DNA from 2 places in the Faecalicoccus sp. LCP19S3_E2 genome. Region 2 is predicted to be linked to the other one. Evidence: a T-box and tRNA genes for the amino acid it is inferred to sense, from the RefSeq annotation. Region 2 holds a T-box; the other holds one or more tRNA genes.
The links. The T-box of region 2 lies ahead of serS (serine--tRNA ligase). A T-box ahead of a tRNA ligase gene usually reads a tRNA of that ligase, here a tRNA-Ser.
Positions count from the first base shown of each region.

Region 1: it encodes a tRNA-Ser, which carries the amino acid that the T-box ahead of serS (serine--tRNA ligase) is inferred to sense. The anticodon was not compared.

Region 1 covers NZ_JBQKEP010000010.1:16,095-24,297, forward strand. The annotation lists gene ACTQX6_RS09280 (ABC transporter ATP-binding protein) at 1-669, shown strand, start outside; gene ACTQX6_RS09285 (hypothetical protein) at 662-2,236, shown strand; gene ACTQX6_RS09290 (hypothetical protein) at 2,267-2,632, opposite strand; gene ACTQX6_RS09295 (M56 family metallopeptidase) at 2,839-3,948, shown strand; tRNA gene ACTQX6_RS09300 (tRNA-Arg) at 4,091-4,167, shown strand; tRNA gene ACTQX6_RS09305 (tRNA-Pro) at 4,181-4,257, shown strand; tRNA gene ACTQX6_RS09310 (tRNA-Met) at 4,272-4,348, shown strand; tRNA gene ACTQX6_RS09315 (tRNA-Ile) at 4,360-4,436, shown strand; tRNA gene ACTQX6_RS09320 (tRNA-Ser) at 4,451-4,541, shown strand; tRNA gene ACTQX6_RS09325 (tRNA-Met) at 4,562-4,638, shown strand; tRNA gene ACTQX6_RS09330 (tRNA-Phe) at 4,642-4,717, shown strand; gene ACTQX6_RS09335 (MFS transporter) at 4,990-6,327, shown strand; gene ACTQX6_RS09340 (MFS transporter) at 6,324-7,595, shown strand; gene ACTQX6_RS09345 (CocE/NonD family hydrolase) at 7,603-8,203, shown strand, end outside.
Region 2 covers NZ_JBQKEP010000007.1:25,416-33,618, forward strand. The annotation lists gene recF (DNA replication/repair protein RecF) at 1-801, shown strand, start outside; gene gyrB (DNA topoisomerase (ATP-hydrolyzing) subunit B) at 798-2,762, shown strand; gene gyrA (DNA gyrase subunit A) at 2,772-5,228, shown strand; gene brnQ (branched-chain amino acid transport system II carrier protein) at 5,282-6,391, shown strand; T-box leader at 6,475-6,678, shown strand; gene serS (serine--tRNA ligase) at 6,722-8,002, shown strand; gene ACTQX6_RS07765 (kinase to dihydroxyacetone kinase) at 8,088-8,203, shown strand, end outside.

The DNA of each region.
Region 1 (8,203 bases), on a different contig from region 2:
GAAGAAAAAGAAGTTCTTAAAGACATCACGTTTACTTTCCAACCCGGTAAGATTTATGGCTTATTAGGAAGAAACGGGGCCGGAAAGACGACGCTGTTTAACTGCTTAAATCAGGATATTTCTGTGGATGCGGGAAGATTTTTCCTGCGGGATACAGATGCAGAACAGCCTTTGGGAATGGAAGATATCGGCTATGTCTTATCGACACCACAGGTGCCGGAATTTTTGACCGCCCGGGAATTCTTAAAATTTTTTGTGGAGATCAATGCGGCATCTATTCCCAATAAAATGGATCTGGATGCGTATTTTGATCTTGTGAATTTGGATAAAGAAGATCGAGATCGTCTGTTGAAGGATTTTTCACACGGTATGAAAAATAAGATGCAGATGTTGATCAATATCATTGCTTCTCCCAAGGTTTTATTGTTGGATGAGCCTTTGACCTCTTTAGATGTCGTTGTGGCGGAAGAGATGAAAAACATCCTTCGTGATTTGAAAAAGGATCGAATCTTAATTTTATCGACACATATTATGGAACTGGCCTTTGATCTGTGCGATGAGATCGTTTTGTTGAGTCATGGAAAGTTGGAAGAAATGCCGGAAAAAGAAAGCGAAGCTGAATTGAAAGCGGATATTTTGCGTATCCTGCAAGAGGAAGATCATGCGTAAGGTATTTTGGATCTCTTTTCGTCTGCGAATGACGTATCGAATCAACTCTATCTTATATGCGATTCGTCAGGTTCCGGGATTAAAACGCATATTATCGGTCAGTCTTTATGGAAAGACCGGCTTAAAGATGGTCTTCACAGTATTGGCATTATTGTGGGAAATCGTATCGATCTTTATCAACAAAGGATTGTATGTTGCCATCTGTATCTATTGCCCGGTTGTCTTGATGGCATCAAAACAGCCGAGTTTAGCGATCATCCATATTTTGTTCTTTTTAAGCATTGCCGGAGCCATTTCAAACAATACGATGTTTGATCCGACAAAGGATAAATACTATGCGATGATTTCCTTACGGATGGATGCCAAAGCCTATACTTTGACCGATTACACGTATTCGATGATCAAGATTCTGATGGGCATGGGTGCTTCTTTGTTGGTTGTCTGCCTGTGGTATCCGATTCCATGGTACTATTGTCTGATTGTTCCTTTTTACATCATCGCGGCTAAAACAATCAGCGCCGCCTGGTCTTTATATCGCTTTGAAACTAAAAAGATCCTTCGCAATGAGAATAGTCCGGTTAAACTGATTTGGACTTTGATTCTGACTTGTTGGGTTTTAGCTTATGGTGCACTCTTTGCCGGTTTCTTTTTGCCGGAGATCGCATATCTTGTTTTGATGACCATGGTGATCGTTGTCGGTATTGGTGTCTGTCCTTATGTTTTGAAATTTCAAAGATATAAAGAAATGTATCGCCTTTTACTACAAAAAGGGCCGGTTCAGATCAAGGCCAGCATGAAGGAAGTGCAGAACAAAAACTCCTGGGATATGATCAGCCAGGATCAAAAGATCACCAGTCAGAAAACGGGTTATGCGTATTTTAATGATTTATTCATCAAGCGGCATAAAAGGATTTTATGGCGTTCCAGCAAGCGCATGACGTTAATTTGTGTGGGTATTGTAGTATTCACCGGGATATTGGAAGTTTTCTTGGCAGAGGCAAGAGAAGTGGTACAAGGCTTTGTGTTGAACTATCTTCCCTATTTTGTGTTCATCCTGTATTCGTTTAACTCCTCTAAATCTGTCGTGCAGGCGATGTTTCGCAATTGTGATCACAGTATGTTGACATATTCCTTTTATCGCAGGTCGGATGTGATCTTATCTTTGTTTCGCTTGCGATTACGCTCTTTGATTGTGATCAATTTAATGCCGGCCTTGGTATTAGCCATTGGCCTGCCGATCCTTTTGGCAATCAGTCAGGCCGATGAAAGTATTTGGGTTTATCCCATCGTATTTATTTGTATTGTATCAACGAGCATTTTCTTTTCCATTCATTATTTGACAAGTTATTATCTTTTGCAGCCATATAATGAATTTACCGAAACCAAGAGCGCAACCTATGGTATCGTCATGTCATTGACCTACATTGTGTGCTTTGCGTTTATCTATATCCATATGAGCACCTATGTCTTTGGAACAATCATGTCACTTTTCTGCATACTCTATATTTTAATTGCGTATAAACTGGTTTATGCGAAAGCTCCGAAAACATTTCGCTTACGACGATAAAAAAACGACAGGACTTGACGTCTTGTCGTTTTATGCTTTTACGACCTTAAACTGCAGAGTTTTGATTTCATCTTTATACGCAATGGAAACTTGATACGTACCACATTCTAAATAGTCTTTTCCTTTAGAAACAACGTTACAGTTTTCATCCAATGTATATTTTTCACGATCTAATAAAGGTGAGTATAAAATCGCCTTTTTTAAGACTTCGGAAGATACGCTGGAGTCTAAAAAATTCTCTACTTTCAGATTTACAATTTCCCCTTTTTGATAAACAATGTTCGAACGAACCGGCAAGATATCCGCATGGGAACATGCACTGATAAACAAGCCAAAAATAACAGCCGCCAATGACAGGAGGATAGAACCCCGGACTATGATTTGTTTCCCCTTCATGAATGTAAAACCCCTTAATGATAAATCCCCTTTCGTAGCTGTATTATAGCACAATACAATCGCTGAATTTTATAAAATTTTCTTAATTTTTTTGTTCGATTTAAGAATCAATAGAAAGCCTGTTTTATGTCCTCATGAAATCTTAATGTTCTTTTTGAAAGAATTAGGATATAATAAATTTATAACGGGGGGGGGGTTATAATTTTATGCATATATCTGCTTCTTCGATTTTTATTACTTTATTAATGGCATTGGGGATGATTCTGCTTTTTTATGTTTTGATACAGAAAAAGAAGACACATCTTCTATTTCGGACGGATCTTTTGATATTGTTGGCGATGATCATATGGGGCCGTCTTTTTTTACCGGTGGAATTTCCTTTTACTATAACGATTGCGTTTAGTGCTTTGATGAATCCTTTACAGGCTCTTTTAAACACTGTGGTATTCGGCCATCGGTTTGGCGAAGTGATCATGATTCTCTGGTTTGTGGGGATGATAGCTACCGCTCTTCATTCTTTATATATGTTAAAAAGGATGTTTGATCTACAAAAGATCATTCAAAAGAAAAGTGAAGTGTTTCATATTTCTGATTTCATGAAGGTGAATCCAAAAAACGATTATCCGGTTTGGAAGACGGATTTAATCGAAGTTCCTATGGTTTTAGGATGGCAAAAAGTGATCCTGTTACCAAATGTTTCTTATTCACAAAAGGAAATAGAACACATTTTATCGCATGAGCAGCAGCACATTCTAAATCATGATATATGGATCAAACAGCTGATGAATCTTTTAACGATCGTATATTGGTGGTTTTTACCGGTGTACTGGCTGAAAAATCAAGTTCAGATCGTATTGGAGATGCGTGTAGATGAAAAAGTAACACGTTCTATGACACAGGAGAAAATGTTGGACTATGTTTCCACTTTAGTGGAAATGAACGAGAAGATAACTAAAAATGTGTTACAGAAGAGATTGCGATTTTCATCGAGCTTTTTCTTAGCGGAAAATAGAAATGTTTTATCGTATCGTGTTCAATATCTTTTAGAATCCAAACAGAAGAAAAAGACAAATAAAGGTATTTTACTGTTTGTGTTTATGCTTCCTGTTTTCACAAATCTTGTCATTTTTGAGCCTTATCATGAAAATGCTCCTGGAACCGAAGGAACATGGAGCGAGCAAGAAATGCAGGAGCAGGGATATTTGATTCATCATCAAGATGGAACTTATACTTTTTGTATAGATGGGCAACAGGCGACTATACAAAATATAAAAGATCCTATCTTTGAAAATATAAAAGTGATAGAGGAGGAATAATGGGTTATGAAAATGGTTCTGTGAAATCATCGAAGGCATCTTTTTTTGACAGATAGATACGACAATCCGTGTAAAATTTAAAAAAAGGCATTGCAAAAGGGGAAAGGCTGTGCTATATTAATTGAGCACTGATTGTGTATGTGCGCCCATAGCTCAATTGGATAGAGCGTTTGACTACGGATCAAAAGGTTGTGGGTTCGACTCCTGCTGGGCGCGCCATTTATTTTGTTTTCGGGACGTAGCACAGCTTGGTAGTGCACTTGATTTGGGATCAAGGGGTCGCAGGTTCAAATCCTGTCGTCCCGACCACTTTCTAAATTTTTGGCTGGGTAGCTTAGTTGGCTAGAGCATCCGGTTCATACCCGGAAGGTCGTGAGTTCGAGTCTCACTCCAGCCACCAACGAGTTTAATGGACCCTTAGCTCAGTTGGTCAGAGCATCCGGCTCATAACCGGCGGGTCGTAGGTTCGAGTCCTACAGGGTCCACCAATTTTAATACGATTGGAGAAGTACCCAAGTGGCTGAAGGGTCCGGTCTTGAAAACCGGTAGGTCGTTAGCGCGGCGCCTGGGTTCGAATCCCAGCTTCTCCGCCATTCAAGTTAATATTTCACATCGCGGGGTAGAGCAGTCTGGTAGCTCGTCGGGCTCATAACCCGGAGGTCGTTGGTTCAAATCCTTCCCCCGCAACCAAATGGTCTCATAGCTCAGTTGGTAGAGCAAAGGACTGAAAATCCTTGTGTCGTTGGTTCGATTCCGACTGAGACCACCACTTATGAAAATGAGTCTTTATCACATTCGATAAAGGCTTTTTTTGTTTTCTGAGTGTTCAATCGGGAATCTGTGTGAAAAGTATGATTTCTAGATTCAAATTAAGATGGATTTTTCCTTATTATTGAAAATAGATTTGCCCAACTTATTACTTCTTAATTAGGATTTTTTCGATGAAAAATCATTATGAAAATTCATGAAACAAAAATGAAAAAAATATTTGATATATTACTGGTATAAACGTATAATGAAAGCTGTTTTTAGGAGGGTGTAATGGAGACAATAAGGGAAAAGAGAAATATTCTTTGCTTCATTATAAGTTATGTCATCAATAATCTGGCAAGTGGTGTTTTATATGATACTTATGTGAATTATTTACAGGAAGTACAAGTCTCAATTGCGACATCTTTTTGGGCTTTTTACGGATATGCGACATTTATCAGTGCCTTGTTGTTATTGGCTGTACCTAAAATAGGCTATAAAAAACTGCTGCTGTTTTGTTCGCTAGGAACATCGTTTGCGTTTTTTGGGGCTATCTTTCTACAATATGACTGGGTGCTCTACGCTGCGACATTACTGGCTTTAACAGGTGTACAACTTCATTTTATTATGCTAAGTCCTTTTATTGCCTGTTATACTGAACATCTGGGCCTAAAAAAAATAAATTGGTACACAAGAACGTACTATATGGGATACATTGGTTATTTTATTGCCACTTATTTAGGGGGAGCTTTTGTGGTCAAAGCTTTTTCGATGGTTTCTGGCATTACATATTCTGCAGCGCAGGAAGCAACGCGATATATTACGCAGTTATCCAATGCCATGTATGCGAATTATATGATGGGGAATGAAATCGTATTATTTCTATTTGGCTGCATTTCTTTGATTTCATTAATTCCTGTATTGTTCATCAAAGAAAAGAAAGAAGACTTTATGACACATGAATTCCAAGAGAAGATTTCATGGAAGCAAAAAATAAGAGGGATTTCAGAGGTTTTATTAAATCGTTATTCCAGAGCTTATTTATTATATTGGGCTTTGATTTCTTTTGCGATGGGATTGTTTACATCGTATTATACCGTGTATTTGAATCGAAACCTGCATATTGATAAAGCTACATCTTCTTTAATTGTTTCGATTTCGTATATTGCCATTGTGTTGTTTATGTTTTTTACACCTAAGTGTGTGAAGAGATTTGGTAAAGTAGGTACGATCTTTTTTACAGTGATGGCTTCTATACCGTTTATGATCTTGATCGGATGTGGAAATTATCTGGGGGATTTTGTAGTCCCTGTTGTAGGTGGTGCTTTATTTATTCGAGCCGGTCTTGCCAACTTATCCAGTCCGGTCGATAGTTCCTTGTCTATGGATGTCATTCCTAAATCGATTCGTCCTATTTATACTTCGCTGGTGAATTTCATGGCGGGAATCGTTAGTATTTTAAGTGGTTACTTTACGGGTGGTTATTTATTTTTAGAACAATCTGGCTATCAGAAAGCTTATTTTATTGCCGCCGGACTTTATGCGGTTGCAGGCATAGTTCTTTATAAGGGATTACATTCCTTTAATCATAAAGAAGATCAAATTGTTAAACAGGAGGAGAGTTTATGAAAAACTTATTAGCAAAGCTCGGTTTTGGAGAGAAATTATCCAAAAATATTTGGGCGATTCTTATTGTTGCCTTTAGTGGAGCCATCATATACGGATTGCCATATTTCCGTTTTGATTATTATGATGCCTACTTGGCAACGTATCATTTAACTAATACACAGATAGGCGTTTTTGGCAGCATCTTAGGTATATTTGGGATGATTTCTTATCTGTTTGGAGGGGTTGTGGCCGACCGCTTCTCAACACGAATTATTTTGACTGTTTCTTTGATTGGAACCGGTCTTGGTGGTTTTGTTCATTTGTTGCCACTTAACTATTATGGATTGGTAGCGCTGTATGCTTTCTGGGGAATTTCAAGTTTATTTGCCTTTTGGCCGGCCTGTGTAAAAGCGGTGCGTATTTTGTCCGGTTCAGATGATCAGGGAAAAGCTTATGGTTTCTTTGAAGGCGGACGAGGCATCGGCGCGGCTTTGATGGCTATGGGAGCTGTGGTTGCGTTCCGTATTGGAATTGGACAGATCAACGATGAAGTACTGGGCATGAAAACCGTCATTGTATATTATTCCATTATTACGATTGCGATGGGTATTTTTTGTTTCTTTACGGTAAAGGATGGAAAAATGGAAAAGAGCGATCGTATTTCGTTTAAGGGAATAGGTCAAGTCTTAAAGATGCCTGCGGTTTGGATCATTGGATTTGTGACATTTTGTAATTATGTATTTACTTTATCTTTGTACTACTTTACACCTTATGCGACATCGATCTTAGGGGCAACGGTTACTTTTGGAGCGACTTTAGCTGCTTTAAAGCGTTGGTTTTCTTTATTTGGAAATGTAGGTGGTGGATTTTTCTCCGATAAATTTGGAACAGGAAATGCGCTTTTGATTTCATTTGTGATCATGATTTTGGGAACATTAGGCATTTTGATCTTGCCGATACAATCGGATTCAATTTTGATGTTTACGATTTTATTTGTTCTGATTTATATTTTCTACAATGTCAATTATGCGCAGACATGGGCTATGATGGATGAAGGTGGTATCCCTGAAAAATTCTCCGGAACGGCTGCGGGCATTATTTCCACAGTCGGCTATTTACCGGAAATCTTTGTTTCTGTATTAGCCGGGATTATGATCGATCAAAATCCTGGCGTAGATGGATATCGACATTTTTTCGGATTTTTGGTTGCGATGTTGGCCCTTGGTGCCATCTTTGTATTGATATGGAAAGCATATTTAAAGAAACATCCAAAAGAAACAAACAAATAGGAGTTTTATGAAAACAATTTTTGAAAAAGTATATGTGGAAACACCGGTGGATACGGATGAGGATGGAAAATACGATCTTATTGCGGTGTATATCAAACGTCCGCTTATAGATGAAAAAGTGCCGGCCGTATTTGTGGCGAATCCTTATATGTTACATTGTAATGAAGATTGGTATGAACTTTACGATGTCAATAAAAATATCAAGGCGTATTCGACGCAAAATATTACGGAAAGTGATATTTTGTTTGTTCCCAGAAAACAACCAATGTATCCTAAAACGAAGTCACAGGGGGAAGTAAAAACCAATCCGATTCCGGAACCGGATCCAAGTGAATACGAATGTATTTCGGATTTGTATGATCATTTGATTGAAAGAGGATATGCCGGTGTTTTTAGTGCCGGATTGGGAACAAGAGGATCGGATGGTTTGACGCGTACCGGTTCGCAGGAAGAAATTCTTGCGTTTAAATCGGTTATCGATTGGTTGAATGGAAGAGCTCGTGCTTTTGTCGATCGTACAAGACAAATGGAGATCAAAGCGCATTGGTGTACCGGTTCTGTTGCCATGTCGGCTCGTTCTTATTTAGGAACGATGTGTATCGGTGTTG
Region 2 (8,203 bases):
AATGATCCAATTCGAAGATATTCCGATTTTATAGGCATTGTCAATGCGGTTCTTTTTTGTCCGGATGATTTGATGTTGTTTCAACAAAGTCCGAAGATTCGAAGACGCTTCATTGATATGGAACTGATCAAGATTTCCAAGCGATATACCAGCACTTTAAATCATTATCAGAAAATGTTAAAAGAAAGAAACTCCATTTTAAAAAGAGAGAAAGTAGATCCTGTTCTTTTAGAAACGATGACGGAACAAATGATACAGGATCAAATCATTATATTGAAACAAAGAGTCTCTTTTTTGGAAGATCTGATGGAAAAAACACGGACTTTTTATTCTTACTTTACTAAAGAAAAGGAAGAAGTGGGAGCCAGATATCAAACATTTGTTTCTATGGATGATTTGGAAACGAATCTAAGAAATGCGTATAAAAAGAGTGAAATGCGCGATAAATTGTACAAACAGACGCATATCGGTATTCATAAAGATGATATTGATTTTCATATGAATGGCATATCTGTTAAAGAAGTAGCCAGTCAGGGACAAAAGCGCAGCTTTGTGCTCTCGATGAAGCTGGCACTCTGTCAGATTATCTATGAAAAACAAAAGGAATATCCGATTTTATTGTTGGATGATGTCTTTAGTGAACTGGATGATCATCGATGTCAAAAACTGATATCGATTTTACCTCAAAAAATGCAGATTTTTATTACGACAACAGGCAATATAGAGCCTTCCTGGTTAAAAGATCATAAGGCTTATACGATACAAGTGGAAAACGGACATCTAAGGGAGGTCAAAAAATGAGTAATGGACAAGAACAGAAAATCATTGAATTTGAAGAGTTGGAAAGTGAAGCAACTCGTGTAGATCATTCTTATACCGCCAATGATATTCAGGTATTGGAAGGTTTGGAGGCCGTGCGTCTTCGTCCGGGAATGTATATTGGTTCAACCAGTGCCAGAGGTCTTCATCATCTGGTATGGGAAATTGTCGATAACGGTATTGATGAAGCGTTGGCCGGTTATGCCGATCAGATCGATGTGGTCATTGAAAAAGACAATGTGATCTCTGTACGAGATAATGGACGTGGTATGCCGGTGGGCATTCATGAAAAGACTGGAATCAGTGCGGTAGAAACGATCATGACCGTCCTACATGCCGGTGGTAAATTCGGTGGTGGCGCTTATAAGGTATCCGGTGGACTTCATGGTGTCGGTGCCAGTGTTGTAAACGCATTGAGCGAATGGCTGGAAGTTACGGTGTATCAAAATGGAAATATTTATTTTATTCGATTTGAAAACGGCGGAAATACGGTAGAACCTTTAAAAATCATCGGAAAGACGGAAGAAACAGGTACATTGGTTCGTTTTAAGGCCGATCCTTCTATTTTTAAAGAAACAACGACTTATGATTTTGATACGCTGAATGTTCGTTTACGTCAGCTTGCCTTTTTAAATAAGGATATTCGTTTAACCTTAAAGGATGAACGAAGTGAAGATGGACAAAGTGTAAACTATAAATATGAAGGCGGTATTATTGAATACGTGCAATATTTAAATAAGGGTAAGAAAACTCTAGGTGATAATGTCATCTATGTCGATGGTATACAGGATCAGATTTTGGCTGAAGTGGCCCTGCAGTATAATGATGGCTATCAAAGTAATATTTATTCGTTCTGTAACAATATTCATACGCATGAAGGTGGTTTCCATGAAGATGGATTCCGTATGGCATTGACACGTGTGATCAATAATTATGCCAAAGAAAATAACTTATTGAAAAAGGAAGAAACCTTGTCACAGGATGATGTCAAAGAAGGTTTGGTGGCAATCATTTCCATCAAGCATCCGGATCCGCAGTATGAAGGACAGACAAAGACAAAGCTGGGAAACAGCGAAGTCCGTAAGATCGTATCAAGTATTGCCGGTGAACAGATCAAGCGTTTCTTTTTAGAGAATCCAAATGATGCCAAGGCTATTGTTGAAAAGGCTATCGTTGCCTCTAAAGCACGTTTGGCTGCCAAAAAAGCGCGTGAATTGACACGAAGAAAAAGTGCATTGGATGGTATTAGTTCACTGCCGGGAAAATTGACAGACTGCTCTTCCAAAGATGCCAGTGAATGTGAAATTTTTATTGTCGAGGGTGATTCTGCCGGTGGAAGTGCCAAACAGGGGCGTGATGCCAAAACACAGGCTATCTTGCCACTTCGAGGAAAGATATTAAACGTAGAAAAGGCGCGTCAACATAGAATCTTTGAAAATCAGGAGATTCGCAGCATGATCACAGCTTTTGGCTGCGGTATTCAGGATGAAGTCAACTTAGATAATCTTCGTTATCATAAGATCGTTATCATGACCGATGCTGATGTCGATGGAAGTCATATTTGTACGTTGATGTTGACGTTCTTATATCGCTTTATGCGTCCGGTCATTGAAAACGGATATGTTTATATTGCCCAGCCACCTTTATATAAGGTACAAAAAGGAAAGAAAATTGCCTATGCCTATAAGGAACAGGAGATGGATAAGCTCCGTGAAGAATTTAAAGATGGCTACAAAGTACAGCGTTATAAAGGTTTGGGAGAGATGGATGCCGAACAGTTGTGGGAAACAACAATGGATCCGGCTCATCGTATCTTAAAGCGTGTTACAATCGATGATGCGGTTGAGGCCGATAGTGTATTTTCTATGTTGATGGGAGAAGATGTCGATCCTCGTCGCGAATTTATACAGGAAAATGCGGTTTACGCAAATTTGGATTACTAGGAGGTTTCTATGGAAGACAATAAACAATATGATTACATAGAAGATGTAGAAATATCCAAGGAGATGCGTGAATCCTTCCTGGATTACTCTATGTCCGTTATTGTGCAACGTGCTTTGCCTGATGTTCGTGACGGTATGAAACCGGTTCATCGTCGTATTTTACATGCGATGAATATGTTGGGAATCACCAGTGGTGTAGCTCATAAAAAAAGTGCTCGTATCGTTGGTGAAGTTATTGGTAAGTATCACCCTCATGGGGATACAGCAGTTTATGATGCCATGGTTCGTATGGCCCAGGATTTCTCTTATCGTTATCCTTTGGTCGATGGGCATGGTAACTTTGGCTCTCTGGATGGAGATGGAGCAGCGGCCATGCGATATACGGAAGCGCGTATGTCAAAAATCTCTATGGAGATGATGCGTGATATCAATAAAGATACCGTAGATTTCGTACCAAACTATGATGGTGAAGAAAGTGAACCGGTTGTTTTACCAAGCCGTATTCCTAACCTTTTGATCAATGGTTCTGTTGGTATTGCCGTTGGTATGGCGACTAATATTCCACCACACAATTTAGGAGAAACGATTCAGGCTATTTTTAGAATCATGGATGATCCGGATGTCAGCATACCGGAATTGATGGAAGTTATCAAGGGCCCAGATTTTCCAACCGGCGGTATGATCTTAGGACGAAAAGGAATTCGTCAGGCCTATGAAACGGGTCGTGGATCAATCATGATTCGCTCCAAATATCGTATTGAAGAATTGGATAATGGAAAGAAACGAATTATATTCTATGAAATACCATATCAGGTCAACAAATTGAATCTGATCAAAAAGATGGCAGATCTGATTCGTGATAAAGAAATTCAAGGTGTTACTTATCTGAATGATGAAAGTAACCGTGAAGGTATTCGTATTGTATTGGAATTAAAGAAAGATGTGCAGGAAGAAGTCATCTTAAATCAACTCTTCCGTTTGACTCCGTTGCAGACAAGCTTTGGAATCAATATGCTGGCTTTGGAGAACGGAAGACCAAAACAACTCTCTTTAAAAGAGATTTTGAATGATTATTTAAATCATCAGGTAGAAGTTATCGTTCGAAAAACAAAATTTGATTTAAAGAAGGCAAAAGACAGGGCGCATATTTTAGAAGGTTTGCGTATTGCGATGGATCATATTGATCAGGTCATTCATTTGATTCGTTCCAGTAAAAAAGATGAAGCCGGATTGATTCAGGATCTATGTGAAACCTTTGGATTATCTGAAATTCAGGCTAAGGCGATCTTAGCCATGCAGTTAAGAAGATTATCCGGTTTGGAAAGAGATAAGATTGAAAAAGAATATCAGGAAATCTTAATGACAATTGCAGATTTGGAAGATATTCTGGCTAATCATGATCGTGTATTACAGATTATTCGAGAAGATTTGACAGAAATCAATGAAAAATATGGTGATGATCGTAAAACGGAAATCAGTGATGCTTCATTTGATATGGAAGATGAAGATCTGATTCCAGTAGAAGACAGCATCATCATGTTGACAGAATCAGGCTATATCAAACGCCAACCGGTTGATACTTATCATACACAAAATCGTGGTGGACGTGGTATTAAGTCATTGACGTTAAATGAAGAAGATTCCATTGATACTTTGATTTCCATGTCAACACATGACTGGCTGTTGTTGTTTACGAATAAAGGGCGCGTTTATCGTATGAAAGGATTTAATATTCCTACCGCATCCAGAACAGCTAAGGGGCTTCCAATCATAAACCTTCTGATATTGGAAAAGGATGAAAAGGTAAAAGTGCTACTTCCAATTCCTAAAGAACACGATCATATCAAAACATTGTTGTTTGTGACCAAAAACGGAATTGCCAAACGAACCGCATTAAATGAATTTGACAACATTAATCGTAATGGAAAGATCGCAATCAGCTTAAAAGAAGAAGATGAGCTTGCGTTTGTCAAGGCAACGACCGGTGATGATGAAGTAATGATTGCCGGATCCAATGGAAAAGCTGTACGTTTCAAAGAAGATCAAATTCGTATGATGGGAAGAAACGCAGCCGGTGTACTTGGATTTAATTGTGATGGCAGCTACGTTGTAGGTGTTTGTTTATCCAATGAAGGAAATACCGTATTATCAGTTTCTGAAAATGGATATGGTAAACGCAGTGATTTTGAAGAATATCGTTTGACCTCCCGTGGTAAAAAAGGTGTACGTACGATAAATATTACCGAGAAAACAGGAAATTTAGTCAGTGTAAAAGCTGTCAATGGGGATGAAGATGCGATGATCGTATCCAGCTCCGGTATCATGATTCGTATCTCACTGGCCAGTGTCGGTGTTTATGGACGTAATACGCAGGGGATTAAATTGATTCATCTGACAGAAGGTTCTAAAGTGACCAAGGTTACTTTAGTTGATCATGACGAGGATGAAGAAACACAGGAAGAATAAATCTGGAGATCCTTATTGTTTATCACAATAAGGGTCTTTTTTAAGGAGATCGTATGGAAAAGTTAAATATCAAAAATAGTATATTGATAGGATTTACTCTGTTTTCAATGTTTTTTGGAGCTGGAAATTTGATCTTTCCTCCCTTATTAGGAGCACAATCCGGTTCTTCGTTTTTACTTTCAATCCTTGGATTTTTATTAATGGCAGTTGTCGTTCCCAGCGTTACCGTTATTGTCGTTGCCAGGCATCAGGGATTAAAAAATCTAACAGATCAGATTCATCCTTATTTCACACTTTTGTTTGTGACACTAGTTTATTTATTGATCGGACCCTGTGTTGCGATTCCCAGAACCGCTTCGACTTCATTTGAAATGGCATTGACACCTTTGATTCAGGAAGACAATCGCATGTTATTTCAAATTGTATATTCCCTTCTCTTTTTCACATTGGCAGGACTTGTGGCGTTAAAGCCAAATAAATTAAAAAATTTATTAGGAAAATTTATGACACCCATCTTATTGATCTTAATATTGATTGTATTTTTAGGTGCTGTTTTTTTGCTTCCTGTTCATATTGGGGATCCTTATACAAGATATGCATCATCACCGGTATTATCCGGAATCGTGGATGGCTATCAAACCATGGATATTTTGGCGGCATTAAATTTTGGAATTATTATCGCCATCAATATTCAAGATTTAGGAATTAAAAAACCAAAAAGAGTTGCGATTGAAATTATGAAGGCAGGACTGATTACCGGAATGTTATTGGCAATTGTTTATTGTGCTACCGGTTATATAGGAATGCATAGCTCCGGTATGTTTGATCAAGTGACAAATGGTGCACAGGTTTTAGTCTATTCTATAGAAAATAGCTTTGGATCATTTGCACAAATCTTAGTAGGCATGATTTTCTTTATTGCCTGCTTTAATGTTTGTACCGGATTATTATCTTGTTGTGCCCAATATTTTCAGGAACTTGTTCCAAAGATTTCCTATAAAAAATGGTTATTACTTTTTGTGATTTTCAGTTTTATTATTTCAAGTTTAGGTTTAGATTTTATTTTAAATATGTCGTTACCTATTTTATCCATCATGTGTCCGATTGCGATTTTAATTGTAGTCTTTGGAATCTTTAAAAAACCTAAGCAGATCAAAGAATAGGAATATCATATGATTATTCGCATTCTATAAAATTCTATTCGATTCAAACTTGCACTCTTATTGAAAGAATGATATAAAATATACTGAAAACAATGAAAAGGAAAAGTACATTTATTCTTTTTTATAGAGACGATATGGCTGGTGAAAATATCGAGAAGATAAATGGAAAAGCCCCTTTGAGTGAAACAGGGAAAAAAGTATCTGTTTTCGGTACATACCGTTATCATGTCAAGAGATCTTATTTTTTTAAGATAAGAAGGGTGGCAACGCGAGACATCGTCCCTTTGTGGTACATGTCTCTTTTTTAATGGACAAAAGGAGGATATAGAAATGTTAGATATTAAATTTGTCCGAGAAAATCCGGATTTGGTCAAAGAGAATATGAAGAAAAAATTCCAGGATGCAAAGATTCCTTTGGTCAATGAAGTTTTACAGGAAGATAAAGAGCTTCGTCAGACTCAGCAGCATGCAGATGATCTGCGAGGGCAGAGAAAAACAATTTCCAAACAAATTGGAGCTTTGATGGGACAAGGTAAAAAAGAGGAAGCAGAAGAAGTAAAACAGAAAGTAGCTTCGATTGCTCAGGAATTGGAAGCCTTGGAAGAAAAGGAAGATAAATTAAGAGAATCTGTCAAACAGAAAATGATGATGATTCCTAATATGATCGATGAAAGTGTTCCTATTGGAAAAGATGATTCAGAAAATGTGGAATTAGAAAAATTTGGAGAACCCGTTGTACCAGATTTTGAAATTCCATATCATACAGAAATCATGGAACGTTTAAATGGAATTGATTTGGACAGTGCTCGTAAAGTTGCCGGAAATGGATTCTATTATTTAATGGGTGATGTGGCTCGTTTACACTCTGCCATACTTTCCTATGCACGTGATTTTATGATCAATAAAGGATTTACTTATTGTATTCCACCGTATATGATTCGTTCTGCCGTTGTTGATGGTGTTATGAGCTTTGCGGAAATGGAAGGCATGATGTATAAAATTGAAGGCGAAGATCTGTATTTGATTGGAACCAGCGAACATTCTATGATTGGTAAATTTATTGATACGATCTTAGATGAAAAAGATCTTCCTTATACTTATACGTCTTTCTCTCCATGCTTCAGAAAGGAAAAAGGAGCGCATGGTATCGAGGAACGTGGTGTCTATCGAATTCATCAATTTGAAAAACAGGAAATGATCGTTGTATGTAAGCCGGAAGAAAGTATGGAATGGTTTAAAAAACTTTACATGAATACAGTAGAATTCTTCCGTTCATTAGATGTACCGGTAAGAACACTGGAATGTTGCTCCGGTGATTTGGCGGATTTAAAATGTAAATCCGTGGATGTAGAGGCCTGGTCTCCTAGACAGAAAAAATACTTTGAAGTTGGTAGCTGTTCTAATTTGACAGACGCACAGGCAAGACGTCTTCGCATTCGTGTAAAAGATGAAAAAGGAAATAAATATTTTGCCCATACTTTAAACAATACTTGTGTGGCTCCACCGCGTATGTTGATCGCATTCCTGGAAAACAACCTGCAGGAAGATGGAAGTGTATTGATTCCAGAAGCATTACAGCCATATATGGGTGGTAAAAAGAAAATAGGATAACCTGTAAAAGATAATTGTGAATTCATATGAATTTATGATTATCTTTTTTTATAGTATGATATATGAAAAAAGAAAGGAAATCATCATGATAGAGTTTAAATATGATACACAATTATTGATTGAAGGTAAAAATCTCGATGAAAATAAGATTCATGATTATTTTATAGAGAATTTTAAAGGAGATTGTTTATTGGCAGTAGG